3 regions of the Roseburia sp. AF22-2LB genome follow, and region 3 is predicted to be linked to each of the others. Evidence: predicted binding sites of a transcription regulator. Region 3 holds the regulator's gene; each other region holds the start of a gene.
What was found. Region 3 encodes Rex, which represses fermentation and respiration genes when NADH is low (regulators of the CRP and FNR family bind a similar motif). Its sites were predicted from a motif close to ATTGTTAANTANTTAACAAT; they were not measured.
Positions count from the first base shown of each region.

Region 1: DWX96_RS09535 (iron-sulfur cluster assembly scaffold protein) is a predicted target of Rex. The motif match lies at 1,863-1,882, and genes of this name have one in related genera.
Region 2: DWX96_RS02695 (acyl-CoA carboxylase subunit beta) is a predicted target of Rex. The motif match lies at 3,257-3,276, and genes of this name have one in related genera.

Region 1 is NZ_QTWM01000006.1:15,895-20,913, reverse strand. Features, by position in the region: gene DWX96_RS09545 (ABC transporter ATP-binding protein) at 1-215, shown strand, start outside; gene DWX96_RS09540 (putative ABC exporter domain-containing protein) at 208-1,785, shown strand; gene DWX96_RS09535 (iron-sulfur cluster assembly scaffold protein) at 1,924-2,616, shown strand; gene DWX96_RS09530 (GGGtGRT protein) at 2,636-3,646, shown strand; gene DWX96_RS09525 (hypothetical protein) at 3,837-4,136, shown strand; gene DWX96_RS09520 (hypothetical protein) at 4,111-4,563, shown strand; gene DWX96_RS09515 (hypothetical protein) at 4,713-4,931, shown strand; gene DWX96_RS09510 (hypothetical protein) at 4,950-5,019, shown strand, end outside.
Region 2 is NZ_QTWM01000002.1:8,748-13,766, forward strand. Features, by position in the region: gene DWX96_RS02680 (sodium ion-translocating decarboxylase subunit beta) at 1-582, opposite strand, end outside; gene DWX96_RS02685 (biotin/lipoyl-containing protein) at 593-958, opposite strand; gene DWX96_RS02690 (OadG family protein) at 987-1,721, opposite strand; gene DWX96_RS02695 (acyl-CoA carboxylase subunit beta) at 1,735-3,171, opposite strand; gene DWX96_RS02700 (D-alanyl-D-alanine carboxypeptidase family protein) at 3,313-4,575, opposite strand; gene scpB (SMC-Scp complex subunit ScpB) at 4,667-5,019, opposite strand, start outside.
Region 3 is NZ_QTWM01000007.1:125,173-130,191, reverse strand. Features, by position in the region: gene DWX96_RS10925 (NADP-dependent isocitrate dehydrogenase) at 1-903, shown strand, start outside; gene DWX96_RS10920 (ABC-F family ATP-binding cassette domain-containing protein) at 1,019-3,007, shown strand; gene DWX96_RS10915 (redox-sensing transcriptional repressor Rex) at 3,085-3,735, shown strand; gene DWX96_RS10910 (hypothetical protein) at 3,747-4,400, shown strand; gene DWX96_RS10905 (NAD(P)H-hydrate dehydratase) at 4,404-5,019, shown strand, end outside.

The sequences.
Region 1 (5,019 bases), on a different contig from region 3:
AAGAAGTTGTGCTTGAGTTAAAAGAGAAAGGCTGTACCATTCTTATCAGTACCCATATGCTTGAAATGGTAAAAGATTTGTGGGATGTGATGTTTGTAATGGAACAAGGGAAAATTATAGCAACATTTAACAAAAATGAAATTGCGGATAAAGACATAGAAGAACTGTTCTTTGAAGTGACAGAACCAAAGACTGGTGGTGAAGAACATGAGTAGTCTTTCCTTTGTTTTTTCCCAGACCATTAAGAATAAAGTGAAGCGGAGCCTGAAACGGCCACAGACTTTTCTTGCACTGGTATTTGTTGTTTTATATGCAGCATTGGTATTGTATGGACTTGGTTCCATGTCTGTCGATTTCGGATTAAACAGCCCGGAAGGAATTGCAACTGTTTTATCCGTACTGATGGTTATGATTGTTCCGGCAAATCTGATTTCCTATATCAAGAGAAAAGGACTGTTGTTCCGCCCGTCAGAAGTACATTTTGTATTTGCTGCACCGGAAGAACCGAAGAAAGTTATTCTTCATGCCGGAATGAAGCAGTTCTTAACCAATTTTATTGTTGAACTATTTGTACTGGTACTTGGAATTGGTGTATTTGGTGTTACACCATATAAGATGATTTTATATTTCCTTTATGCTGGTGTACTGGAAAATATTTTAGAGGGAGCGTTAATGATTATCTGCTATGGAAATGAAACACTTCCTAAACAGTTCTTTACCGTACTTACCTATATTATGTATGGAGTAATGGCAGCTTTTGCACTGGTGGCAATCTACTTTGTTTCGGTGAAAGGCATGCAGTTATCTGTGTTTGTGGACTTAATCCAGCTTCCGGTGGTACAGCTGATTCCGATTATAGGCTGGGAAATTGCATTGATTCAGTTTATTATTATAGGTCCTGCAGGAATCAATGTGGTGGCAACCGTACTTCTTTTAACCAGTACTGTTTTTCTGGTACTTTATGCGAGAAAGATGAAGTGTACCGGAGAATTCTATGAAGATGCTGCAAAATTTGCAGAAGATTATGATGACCGGATGAAACGCTCGAAAAAGGGCGAGGTTGTAGTGGGAAATGGCAAGAAAAAGTATTTACGGAATGTAAAGATGGCTTATAAGGGAACTTACGCTAAAGCAATTTTCTACCGGCAGGTATTAGAATACCGTAAAAACCGTTTCTTTATCTTTGGCTGGAATTCGGTGCTGTTTCTGGTCATAGGTGTGGCAATTGCGGTTGTTTCTTATTATAATAAAATTTCCAGCCAGCCTTTTAAAATGTTTGTAATTCCGGGCGTCATTGCCTATGTTATCTTTATTTTCAGCGGTTATAAGACGAAGTGGTCGAAGGAACTGGAAAATCCATACACCTATCTGATTCCGGACAGCAATTTTAAGAAAATGTGGTATGCCACCAAAATGGAGCATATCCGTGCGCTGATTGACGGACTTCTGATTACGCTGCCGGGCAGTATCGTAATGGGACTTCCGGTGTCTTACATGATTTTGACCGTCATTTTATATATGTGCCTGAATGCTAATAAGCTTTATATGAATATGCTGGCAGATGTCGTGATAGGGAAAATGTTTGGAGAACTGGGCAGAACGATTCTTCGGATGCTGTTCCAGGGACTGGTATTATGTGTCGGAATCATTGTGGCAGTAGCAACAGGAGCGTTCATTTCTGTGACTGCAGGATTTATTATGATGATAGTCGTTATATTCCTGCTGACACTGGTTGGAGCAATCGGAGCATCCTTTGCATTTGAGCGGATGGAGGCATTAGATTAACAAATTGAGAAAATTAAGGGGCATTTCCTGTAAAAAAGACTGGACTAATGTCAAAAAATGTGAGAAAATGAGGGCGGTGTGTTAAATGTATAACAAAGTTTAACATGATATATATTTCATATCGAAAGGAGTCTTATAATGATTTACACGAAGGAAGTCGAAAACATGTGTCCTGTTGCCAAGGGCGCAAAACATGAGCCAGCTCCAATTCCAGAAGAAGGAAAATGGGTTCATTCCAAAAAAATTGAAGATATTTCAGGATTTACACACGGTGTAGGCTGGTGTGCACCACAGCAGGGTGCCTGCAAGCTTTCATTAAATGTAAAAAATGGTGTGATTGAAGAAGCACTGGTTGAGACAATCGGATGCTCAGGTATGACACATTCAGCAGCAATGGCAGCAGAGGTTCTTCAGGGAAAAACAATTCTTGAAGCATTAAATACTGACCTTGTTTGTGACGCAATCAATACAGCAATGAGAGAATTATTCTTACAGATCGTTTACGGACGTACTCAGAGTGCATTCTCTGATGACGGACTTGCAGTAGGTGCTGGTCTGGAAGATTTAGGAAAAGGACTTCGTTCCCAGGTTGGTACTATGTACGCAACAAAGGAGAAAGGTGTTCGTTACTTAGAGATGGCTGAAGGTTATGTAACAGGCATCGCTCTTGACGAGAACAACGAAGTTATCGGATATCAGTTCGTTTCTCTTGGAAAAATGACAGACTTTATCAAAAAAGGTGATGACCCTAACACTGCATGGGAAAAAGCAAAAGGCCAGTATGGTCGTGTAGCTGATGCTGTTAAGATCATTGACCCAAGAGAAGAGTAAGAAAGGAGAGACGAAGATAATGGCATTATTTGAAGGATATGAAAGAAGAATTGACCAGATTAACGCTGTATTAAACAGCTATGGTATCAGCTCTATTGAAGAAGCTGAAAAAATTACAAAAGATGCTGGACTTGATGTATATGATCAGGTAAAGAAAATCCAGCCTATCTGTTTCGAGAACGCTTGCTGGGCTTACACTATAGGTGCAGCAATCGCAATCAAAAAAGGATGCAAAAGAGCTGCTGATGCTGCTGCAGCAATCGGTGAAGGTCTTCAGGCATTCTGTATTCCAGGTTCTGTTGCTGACCACAGAAAAGTAGGTCTTGGACATGGTAACCTTGGAAAAATGTTATTAGAGGAAGAGACAGAGTGTTTCTGTTTCTTAGCTGGACACGAGTCTTTTGCAGCTGCTGAAGGTGCAATCGGAATCGCTGAGAAAGCAAACAAAGTACGTCAGAAACCACTTCGTGTTATCTTAAACGGACTTGGAAAAGACGCTGCACAGATTATTTCCCGTATCAACGGATTTACATTTGTTGAGACACAGTATGATTACAAAGCAGCAAAACTTAATGTTGTATATGAAAAAGCATATTCTAACGGACTTCGTGCAACTGTAAAATGTTACGGTGCTGATGATGTTCAGGAAGGTGTTGCAATCATGCATCATGAGAATGTTGGTGTTTCCATTACTGGTAACTCTACCAACCCAACACGTTTCCAGCATCCAGTAGCAGGTACATACAAGAAAGAATGTATCGAGCAGGGTAAGAAATACTTCTCCGTAGCATCCGGCGGTGGTACAGGACGTACCCTTCACCCAGATAACATGGCTGCAGGTCCTGCATCTTATGGTATGACAGATACTATGGGACGTATGCATTCTGATGCACAGTTTGCAGGTTCTTCTTCCGTACCAGCTCACGTTGAGATGATGGGCTTAATCGGAATGGGTAACAACCCAATGGTTGGTGCTACAGTAGCAGTTGCCGTTTCCGTTGAGGAAGCAGCAAAAGCTGGTAAATTCTAAATAGAAAGCTTGATTTTATAGGATTTTTGGAGACTTCCGTTTAAATTAAGACGGAAGTCTCTTTTTATATTCTCATATTAAAGGAGGTATCTAAATACTTTGTTAAATTTTTTAGCCTCGCAGGTCATAGATTTCAAAGAGTCGATTTATTAGTATTACTTATATATTCATTATGTGGAGGGAGAATTATATGAGTGAGATTATGGTAAGAGAACGTTTTTTGAGGTCTGGCAAAAAAGTATATGAGTATTCATTTGAGATGGCAAGTGTTGATGGAAAAAGAAAGCGTAAATCAAAATCTGAATTTGCTAGTAAAAGGGACGCAAGAATAGCTGGAAGAAAAGCATTATCTGAATATGAAAATGTGGGACAGGTAATGGTAGATAGGGATATTTCATATGCTGATTTTGGGGATTTATGGATGGAAAATGATTGTAAACTGACATGTAAGGAAAGTACATTATATGGCTATGAGAAAAAAAACTTCTAGTTTAGAAATAGAAAGACGATCGATGGATATGCAAATGCATGAAATTTATAGTGAACAAATTGCCCAACAATTAATCCAAAAAGCATATATTCCGTTACAAGGGGAAGTGACTTTTGAGGACGTAAAGAATGGATATGAACGATATTTTAAAAACCCAAATAAAGGAACAATTGTAGAATATGAGGATTATGTATACATCAGTAGCTGGACAAGAAAAAAAGAACTTTTTGATAATGCATTGCATACGGTTTACAATGAATTAAAATCATGGCCAGAAGAAAGATATTTTGTACGAGATGGTGGTTTTAAAAATTGGATGTTGAATTGGAAAAAAGCTAGTAATCATGAAGTATTAGAAGCAAACTATAGAATGAAATTCGAAAAATATAAAATTGAAAAACTGCCGGAAAGACCCTTCTGTTTTTAATATTAAATACAGGGAAAAAGAATTATGAATTTAGAAAAAATGGAAAAGCAATTATATAGTGATAAGTTTTTAGATGAAAAAATAATTACATTTATGCATCACTTAGCAATAAAATAGGTGGTCTTATTGGGAGCGTTAAGGGATTAGTATTGCTGAGTGTATATGAAGATATTTTATATATTCACCGAGCCAATATTGATAATTCTTATGGCAAACAATTAGCAAAAATTTATATTCCAAATATGAAAAATATCCAAGGAAAAGCCGGATTATTTGGTGGAAAGTTTTCTTTCAAGTATGAAGGACAAGAATATAAATTTAAACTACCATCAAAGGCCGGAAAATTTGTAAATTTTTTTGTAAAGTAAAAGTATGAGGATAACAGGATGAAAAACTTACAAAAGTATCTAATGATTTTGGGAACGATAATGTTAAGTATTGGGATTAGTGCGTGCT
Region 2 (5,019 bases), on a different contig from region 3:
CAGTTTCATAATTGGCGGCTGAATAATCGGAACCAGAGACATATAAGAATATGCTGCCACCGCAATCGGTCCCATCAATGCAGCCTGTCCTAATTTACCGGCAAGGAAGATAGAAGTCGGACCATCTGCTCCACCGATAATAGATACGGCTGCTGCTCCCTTGTCATTGAATCCCATCAGAATTGCAAGCAGGTAAGCTCCGAAAATACCGAACTGTGCTGCTGCTCCTAAAAGGAAGCTGATTGGGTTTGCAATCAAAGGGCCAAAGTCTGTCATCGCACCAACTCCAAGGAAAATCAGAGAAGGTAAGATTGACCACTCATCCAGAGTATAGAAATAATAAAGTAAACCACCGACACCATTGCTGGTCTCTTCCGGACTTGCAATAATGTCCGGATAAATGTTAACCAGAAGCATACCAAATGCAATCGGAACCAAAAGAAGAGGTTCATAACCTTTCTTGATTGCCAGATATAAGAATACGCAGGCAATTACAATCATAAGGTAGTTACCCCAGGTCAGGTTAAAGAATGCAGTCTGATGCAGGAGGTTACTCATTGTGTCTCCAACATAACTTAACATAATTTTCCTCCTAGTTGTTCATTGTAGCAAGTAATGCTCCTGCTTCTACGCTGTCACCAACTGCAACTTCGATGCTTGCAACTGTTCCGTCTTCCGGTGCAACAACAGGAGTCTCCATTTTCATAATTTCAAGAATCAGAACTGCATCACCTTTCTTTACTGCTGTTCCAGGCTGAGCCTCAATCTTGAATACTTTTCCGGCTGCTCCGGCTTCAATCTTAATGCTTCCTGCTCCGGCTGCTGCCTTAGGTGCTGCTGCTTTTGCTGCAGGAGCTGCTGCTGCCTTTCTTGGTGCAGCTACAGGTGCAGATGCTCCGTTCTCTTCTACGGTAACATCATAAACATTTCCATTTACTGTAATTGTATAGTTTTTCATCTTTATATCCTCCTAATTATTCTTCAAACTATCTTCTCTTAATGGAACGTACTACAAATCCATCTGTAGAACTTCCTGTTGCTGCCGCAATTGCAGCAGAGATAACTGCAACAAGTTCCAAATCATCCTGAACCAGCTCTTCTTTCTGAGCAATCTGTTCTACTACTTTATCTTCTTTTGCAGCAGTTGCATCAGCCGCATTCTTTTTCTTATTCTGTAAATAAGGAATAATGCGGAATGCATAAATAATAATACTGATTAAAATTAAGATTACAAATACGGTACCCATGCCCATAAGTGTATTCATTCCGGCTTTGCCCATTTTCTCGCCAAGTGAATATACCTTGTCAAATGTCATACTGGTAAGTTCCGGTGTGTCTGTAGTTGTATCAAATACAACAGTAAAACTCAAATCACGGTTGGTATAATTCAATGTCTGTTCCATTACCATTGTCTTATTTGACTCTGTCATGGTAAAGTCACCAAATCCCTGGAAATCTCCTTCGTCAGCAACAGCTTCTTTCCAACTGCTATAGAAGTTGTAGTTTACTGCATCGCTCTTCTCTGAAATGGAAGAAAGAGCATTATCAATATCAGCTTCTGACACAGTAGTTATCTGCTGTACTGTCTGTTGTACTGTATCCTTCCACTGGTCATAGGTGCCTCCATTGAATGTTATTGAAGTCTGATCTGTCTTACCACAGGCCGTAACAGAAAATGCAAGCAGACAAACACATACAAGCATCCACAATTTTTTCTTCATAAGATTCACCTTTCTATTTTGTTCCATGTTTCTTATATGGAGTATCCATACGTTTTGTAAACAGCATTTCAAAAGCTGCTACAAGATATTTTCTGGTATCAGCAGGCTCAATAATCAAGTCTACATATCCTCTCTTAGCTGCAGTTACAACGTTAGACTGTAATGCCTCATATTCTTTTGCTTTCTCAGCAAGCTTGTCCGCATCAGCGTCTGCATACATAATCTCTGCTGCAAGACGTGCATCCATCATACCGGTCTTAACATCCGGCCATGCGTATACAAGGTCAGCACCGATTGCTTTGGAGTTCATCATTACTGCTGCACTTCCGTAAGCATTACCGGTAAGAAGGCTAACCTTAGGAACGGTAGCATTTGCAAATGCATATGTAAGTTTAGCCAGAGCTTTTGCAAGTCTTCTTTCGCTGCATTTTGTTGCTGTAAATCCAGCCACATTGGTAAGAGATAATACAGGAATATCAAATGCATCACAGAACTGGATGAATTCAGAAGCTTTTTCACAGCCTTTTGCACAAAGTGCTGCATCATGCTCTGCGACTTTCTTTCCTTCTTCATCATATTCTTCTGTGCAGTTAGCAACAGCACCGACAGTCAGTCCGTTTAACTGGATGAATCCGGTTACCATGCTCTTTGCATAATCCTTCTTTGTCTCTAAGAAATTGTGATTATCAGAAATCTCGCTTAATACGAAACGAGGATCGCCTTTCATGGTATCTACATTTTCGCATGCACGGTTCAAATCATCTTCACAGTCTTCCATATAACCATTCTCTGTGTTATCTGCCGGAAGCATGCAGACCAGTTCACGAATCTGTGCAAAGATTTCTTCTTCAGAACCTGCCATATCAATGACGCCGGTCTCTGTGCTCTGGAAATCTGCAGAAGAAGTATCACATTTTCCAACGTAATTTCCTTCGATTGCGTTTGGTGCATTTACAAACATTTTGGCTTTATCAGCTTCCATATATGCAAAATCACATAATCCAGGTACTACGGTAAGTCCGCCGCCACAGTTGCCAAATACAGCACAAATCTGTGGAATTACTCCGGATGCCATAACCTGTTTTTCATAAATCATTCCTAATGCATTCAAAGCATCTACTGATTCCTGAAGACGAACTCCGGCACAATCCAAAAGTCCGATTACCGGTGCACCCATCTTCATCGCCCTGTCATAAACAGCTGCAATTTTCTTTGCATGCATCTCGCCAATTGTTCCATTTAATACGGAAGAATCCTGACTGTAGACAAATACCAGATTACCATCAATCAGACCATGTCCGGTAATGACACCATCTGATGGCGTAGCTTCATCTGCCAGATTAAAATCCGTATTTCTTGCGGTTACCAGAGAACCGATTTCCATAAAGCTGTTTTCATCCAGCAAACGGCAAATTCTCTGTTCTGCTAAGTTATTACTTCTGTTGCTCATCTCTTAGTCCTCCATCTATTTTAGAAAAAATAAAATTTTTCGCTAGGGTAATTGTAGTACATTGACCAAAACTTTTCAATAGCAAATTGTTAATTTTTTCACAGATTTTACATATCGCATTTTATGGCTGATTTTCTGACTTTATAAAGAAAAAAGGTCAACCATTCTGAGGCAGCTGTAGCGGTAATCCCATGCCGGAACACTGTCTTTTAAGACAAGTTCTTCCTCTCTCACCACCTGCCCGTTCAGTATATACTTAAGGGTTCCAACAGTAGTTCCTGCTTCCACCGGAGCCTCAAGTCTCTGCTTTCTCTCCAATTTAAATTCAATGGATTCATCCTTACGAAGCAGTATATTTTCTATCTGTTTTTCCTCTGTCCTGTTCTGAACCTCTGTCATCTTAATTCTGCTACAGTCTTCTGTCTTTGCCCCACTTATCTCAAGGGGACATTCTGCTTCCTTGGGGATTTCCAACTCCAGAAGATTTACCTTTTCAAAAGAATCGATTCCATACTGCATCAGCTGTTTTGTATCTGCCCATTTATAGTTCTTATTGTTTGGCCAGCCGCAGCCCAAAAGTGCCACCACATAGGTACGGTCATCCCGCCGCAATGCTCCCACATAACAGTATCCGGCATTGCCCGTAAAACCGGTTTTACCACTGATTGCTCCGTCCATCATCGTAAGGAAACGGTTATGATTATTGCAGCTGTAGTTTCGTGTTCCTTCTATATTAGAAAAGGAATAGGACGGTGTCTGCGTAATTTCAAGAAAAGTCTCTTTCATGGGAGACTCATTGATGCAATAGCTCATAATCCGGGCAAGGTCGGCTGCTGTCGTTCCATGGAATCCGTTTTCATCTTCCTTATCCAGTCCGTTTGGCGTAAGGAAATAGGTATCCATGCAGCCAAGCTCCGCCGCCTTCTCATTCATCAAGCCAGCAAATGCCTCCACACTTCCTGCCACATGTTCCGCAATTGCCACTGCCGAATCATTGTGGGATTCTAACATCAGAGAGAAACAAAGGTCTTTTAATAAAAACTGTTCCCCACTTGCTCCATTCAGCTGCACATCCGGCTGGGAGGCTGCATAATCAGAAAATGTAACCACGTCATTTAAATCTGCATGCTCTAAGGTTACAATCAATGTCATAATCTTTGTCGTACTGGCATTTGCCCGGCGCACATCCTCTTCTTTTCCAAACAAAATACGCCCTGAATCCGCATCCATTAAGCATGCAGACAGCGCGTACAAATTCTTTGGTTCTTCGATTTCTATTTCATTTTCTTCCTGCGTTTCATCCGGATTATCCTGTGGCAGCGGTTCTGCCGGAATATGATTGGAACTAAAAAATATAAAAAGCAGAGATAATGCTGTCATTTTCTTCCACCGTCTCTTTTTCATGACCGCTCCGAAATACATTTTCTCTGCATTCTATTCATTTCTTTCTATGATTATACTTCGATTATACTTCCGCTTACTACATTCCCTGTTGCTATACTTCAAGCTTCATTTCTGCTTCCTGTTCAGCCTGATGCTTGAATTCTTCCACCTGGTCTTCATTCAGCACCGGGAGTTCATCGATGGAATGCACCCCAAAGCTCCGTAAGAATTCCTCTGTTGTGCCAAATAGCATCGGTCTGCCCGGAGCATCCAATCTTCCCACTTCATTGACCAGATTATATTCCACCAGTTTGCTTACTGCATGGTCGCAGGATACGCCACGGATTTTTTCAATCTCCGCCTTAGTGATTGGCTGCTTATAAGCAATGATGGATAAGGTCTCCAACAGTACGTCTGTAAGGACACGCTTCTTTGGCTGTTTTGCAATCCGAATCAGATATTCAT
Region 3 (5,019 bases):
TTAGATGGAACGGTATTCCGTGCACCAATCGTTGTAAAGGGAATTGAGCCATGTGTTAAGAACTGGAAGAAACCGATTACCATTGCAAGACATGCTTACGGTGATGTATACAAGGCTTCTGAAATGAAGATTCCGGGACCGGGAAAATGTGAACTGGTTTATACAGCAGAGGACGGAACGGAAACAAGAGAGCTGATTCATAACTTTACCGGAGCAGGTGTTGTCCAGGGACAGCATAACTTAAATGATTCTATCGAAAGCTTTGCAAGAAGCTGCTTTAGCTATGCACTTTCTACCAGACAGGATTTATGGTTTGCAACCAAGGATACCATTTCCAAAAAATATGACCATACTTTCAAAGATATTTTCCAGGAAATCTTTGATGCGGAATATAAAGAAAAATTCGAAGAAGCAGGAATTACCTACTTCTATACCTTAATCGATGATGCGGTAGCCCGTGTGATGAAAGCAGAGGGCGGCTTTATCTGGGCATGTAAGAACTATGATGGAGATGTTATGAGTGATATGGTATCATCTGCATTTGGTTCCCTTGCCATGATGACTTCCGTACTGGTATCACCGGCAGGATATTATGAATATGAAGCTGCACACGGAACAGTTCAGCGTCACTATTATAAACACCTCAAGGGAGAAGAAACATCCACCAACTCCGTAGCAACTATTTTTGCATGGACCGGAGCACTTCGTAAGAGAGGTGAATTAGATGGCAACCAGGAGTTAAGCACATTTGCCGACAAACTGGAAAAAGCCTGTGTAGATACGATTGAATCCGGAAAGATGACCAAAGACCTTGCACTGATTACTACAATTGAAAATCCGACTGTATTAAACAGTGAAGACTTTATCAAGGCAATCCGTGCTACATTAGAGAAAATGTTATAAATTTTATACTCCGGGAGGGCAGAATAGTGTGCCGTCCCGGAATTTTCAGCTATAAAAAGCCCCTTGTAAAGAATGCTTTACTTATGGGGCGAAGAGAAAAAGTGAGGAGACTTCCATGATTTTAGCCTGTCAGAATATCAGTAAATCCTTTGGGACAGACACCATAATACAGAATGTTTCTTTTCATGTAGAAGATAATGAGAAAACAGCAATTGTCGGCATCAATGGTGCCGGCAAATCTACGTTATTGAAAATTATAGTGGGAGAGCTGGCACCGGACAGTGGCGAGGTAACCGTTGCAAAAGGAAAAACCATCGGTTATCTTGCCCAGTATCAGGATAAAGACAGCAACGAGACCATTTATAATGAAGTGCTTCATGCCTGCGATGCATTAATCGAAAAAGAAGAAAAGCTTCGTAAAATGGAAGAAGACATGCAGCATGTAAGCGCAGATGAATTAGAGAAATATATGGAGCAGTATAACCGTTTCAGCCATGCCTTTGAATTAGAGGGCGGACTGACTTTTCGCAGTGAGATAAACGGTGTGTTAAAGGGACTTGGTTTTTCGGAAAATGATTTCGGAAAGAAAATGTCAGAGTTATCCGGAGGACAGAAGACCAGAGTGGCATTAGGCAGACTTCTGGTAACCAAGCCTGACATTATCATGCTCGACGAGCCGACCAACCACCTTGATATGGCATCGATTGCATGGCTGGAAAACTATCTTTTGAATTATAAAGGAGCCGTAATTATCGTAGCCCATGACCGTTATTTCTTAGACCGGATTGTTACGAAGGTAGTGGAAATATCCCGCCATACGGCAACGGTATTTCCGGGAAATTATACCGCATATGCGAGGCAGAAGGAAATACAGCGGGAAAGTCTTTTGCGACAGTATTATAACCAGCAGCGGGAAATCAAGCACCAGGAAGAAGTAATATCCAAGTTAAAATCCTTTAACCGGGAAAAGTCCATTAAGCGTGCGGAAAGCCGTGAGAAGGCATTGGATAAAATAGAACGTATTGAGAAGCCAATCGATGAAAAAACAGATATGCATATTACATTGGAGCCGGAAATTACCAGTGGAAATGATGTACTTTCGGTGAAAGGTCTTTCAAAATCTTACGAGCATAAACTGTTTTCAAACATTGATTTTCAGATTAAGCGAGGGGAAAAAGTTGCTTTAATCGGAAATAACGGTACCGGGAAAACCACCATTTTAAAGATAATCAATGGAATTGTAGACGCAGATGCCGGGGAGATAAAGCTTGGAAGCAATGTGGAAATCGGATATTACGATCAGGAGCATCAGAACTTAGACCCGGATAAGACGTTATTTGATGAAATTGCAGATGCTTATCCGAATCTGAAGGCAACGAAGATTCGAAATGTGTTAGCAGCATTTTTATTTACGGATGATGATGTGTTTAAGCGGATTCGTGATATCAGTGGTGGAGAAAGAGGCCGTGTTTCACTGGCAAAACTGATGTTATCCAATGCTAACTTCTTAATTTTAGACGAGCCGACCAACCACCTTGATATTATGTCGAAGGAAATTTTAGAGTCAGCCATCAATTCCTATACCGGAACGGTGCTTTATGTATCCCATGACCGTTATTTTATTAATAAAACTGCCAGCAGAATTCTTGATTTAAAGAATGAAACAATTTTAAATTATATTGGAAATTATGATTATTATCTGGAGAAAAAGGAAGTTCAGGAGTTGGCGGCATTTGGCACAGCTACACAGGAACGTGCAGAAAATTCAGCAGCAAAAGGAAATGTCATTGTTTCCGATGGAACTGGAGAAAATAATGGAACAGAGCAGATATCCGGCGGAGGAAAACAGAAGTTAAGCTGGGAAGAAATGAAGAAACAGCAGGCAGCAAAACGTAAGCTGGAAAACGAATTAAAGCGTACAGAAGATGAAATTGCTAAGAGAGAGGCAAAGATAGAAGCATTAAATGATGAACTGTCAAAGCCGGGGGTAGCATCAAATTCCTATGAATTAAACAAAATCCATGAGGAGCAGATGCAGGAAGAGGCAGCGCTGGAAGAACTCTATGCAAAATGGGAAGAATTAAGTTTACAGAAAGATTGTTAAAGTTGTAACACATTGACATCCTTTCGGCAAGAAACTATAATTATTGTAGGGTATTGAGAGCAGGAGGAACTGGCAGAATGAGCAAAGAAATATCACAGGCAGTAATTCGTAGAATGCCAAGATATTACCGATATCTGGGGGAACTTTTAGATGAAGGGGTAGAACGTATTTCATCGAATGAACTGAGTGCAAGAATGAAAGTGACCGCATCGCAGATCAGACAAGATTTAAATAATTTTGGTGGTTTTGGACAGCAGGGATATGGTTACAATGTACAATTTCTGTATGAAGAAATCGGAAAGATTATGGGATTAAATGAACAGCATAATATTATTATTATTGGAGCTGGTAACTTAGGACAGGCACTTGCCAATTATGTGAAGTTTGAAAAACTCGGCTTCGTCATAGTAGGATTGTTTGACGTGAATCCGGAGTTATGCGGAAAATCCATTCGTGGCAATAAAATCGAAATGATTGATAAACTGGAAGAATTTGTAAAGACACATAAGGTAGATATTGCTACACTGACTATGCCGAAAGAAAAGGCAGATGCTGTGGCAAACCAGCTGGTAAGCCTTGGTGTACATGCAATCTGGAATTTTGCCCATGTGGATCTGGAAGTGTTGGATGAAAATGTTGTAGTGGAAAATGTACATTTATCAGACAGCCTGATGCAGTTATCCTATAACATGACAAAGAACAAAAGGAAAAAGGAAACGCTGGAATAGAGGTGTTTTGCATGAAAGATGACAAGGAATTTCTGGAAGCATTAGAAAGCAGAAAAGTACCAATACTTGTATTGGATCAGAAATGGCACAGGCTTTTTGCTTTAAGCGGAAAAACCAGTGAAATCAAGCAGCTGGAAGAAAAGTTAAATCAGTTGTTAGAACAGCAGGGAAAGCTTAATAATGATTTGAAAGAACTGAAAAAGACAAAGAATCGGTTGATGAAAAGCATTGTTGTCAACATGGAAGGAACTCATGAGGAAAATGAGGGGGATATTTCTTCCAGAAAATTAGATGAAGACAAGAGACTGATTGATGAAGTCAATGTCAAAATGGAAGAAATTGAGGATGAATTAATTGAACTTCCACGAAATATAAACAGTGCAAATCAGGAACTTATGTTAGAAAGCATGCGTTACTGCTATGAGAGACTAAGACAGAACAGCAAAGAAGCAGATGAAATTACGGCCTGGATTGATAAGGTAAGGGTAGAACTTAAGAAAAATATCATCAAAAAACAGAACCGTGAAATCAACAACCGGCAGATTTATTCTTATATGCATGATATTTTTGGTGTGGATATTTTAAATATATTTGATCTGCGGCAGGAAGATGAAGACCGTCTGCAGGGAAAAAAAGCGGTGGAAAATGCGGACGAAAGGAATTAATTTATGGAATATCTTGTAAATTCCCGGGAAATGAAAACATGTGATACCAATACAATCGAACATTTTAAAGTGCCATCCATGGTTCTGATGGAGCGGGCAGCGCTTTCTGCGATAGAAGTAATACAGGAAAAAGAAATTTCATGTAACCGCGTGCTGGTAGTGTGTGGAACCGGAAATAACGGCGGCGATGGTATGGCAATTGCAAGGTTGTTATACTTATCCCACATTCCGGTTGAAGTATATCTCTATGGAAATAAAACACATTTTTCAAAGCAGGCAAAAGAACAGTATGAAATCTTGACATCATATGGTGTACCATTTATTGATGAAATGGAGGATGCAAATTCCTACAGCCTGATTATTGATGCGTTATTTGGTATAGGATTATCACGAAAATTAGATGATGAACTGGTGCACTTGATGGAACGGCTAAACCAGAGCAGTGCCCACCGGCTGGCGGTGGATATACCATCCGGTGTCTCGGCAGATAATGGAGCTGTATTAGGTGGTGCATTCAAAGCAGATGATACCGTAACCTTTGCTTACTGCAAGACCGGAATGGTGTTATTTCCTGGTGCAGAATACTGCGGAAATATTACGGTTAAGGATATCGGAATTG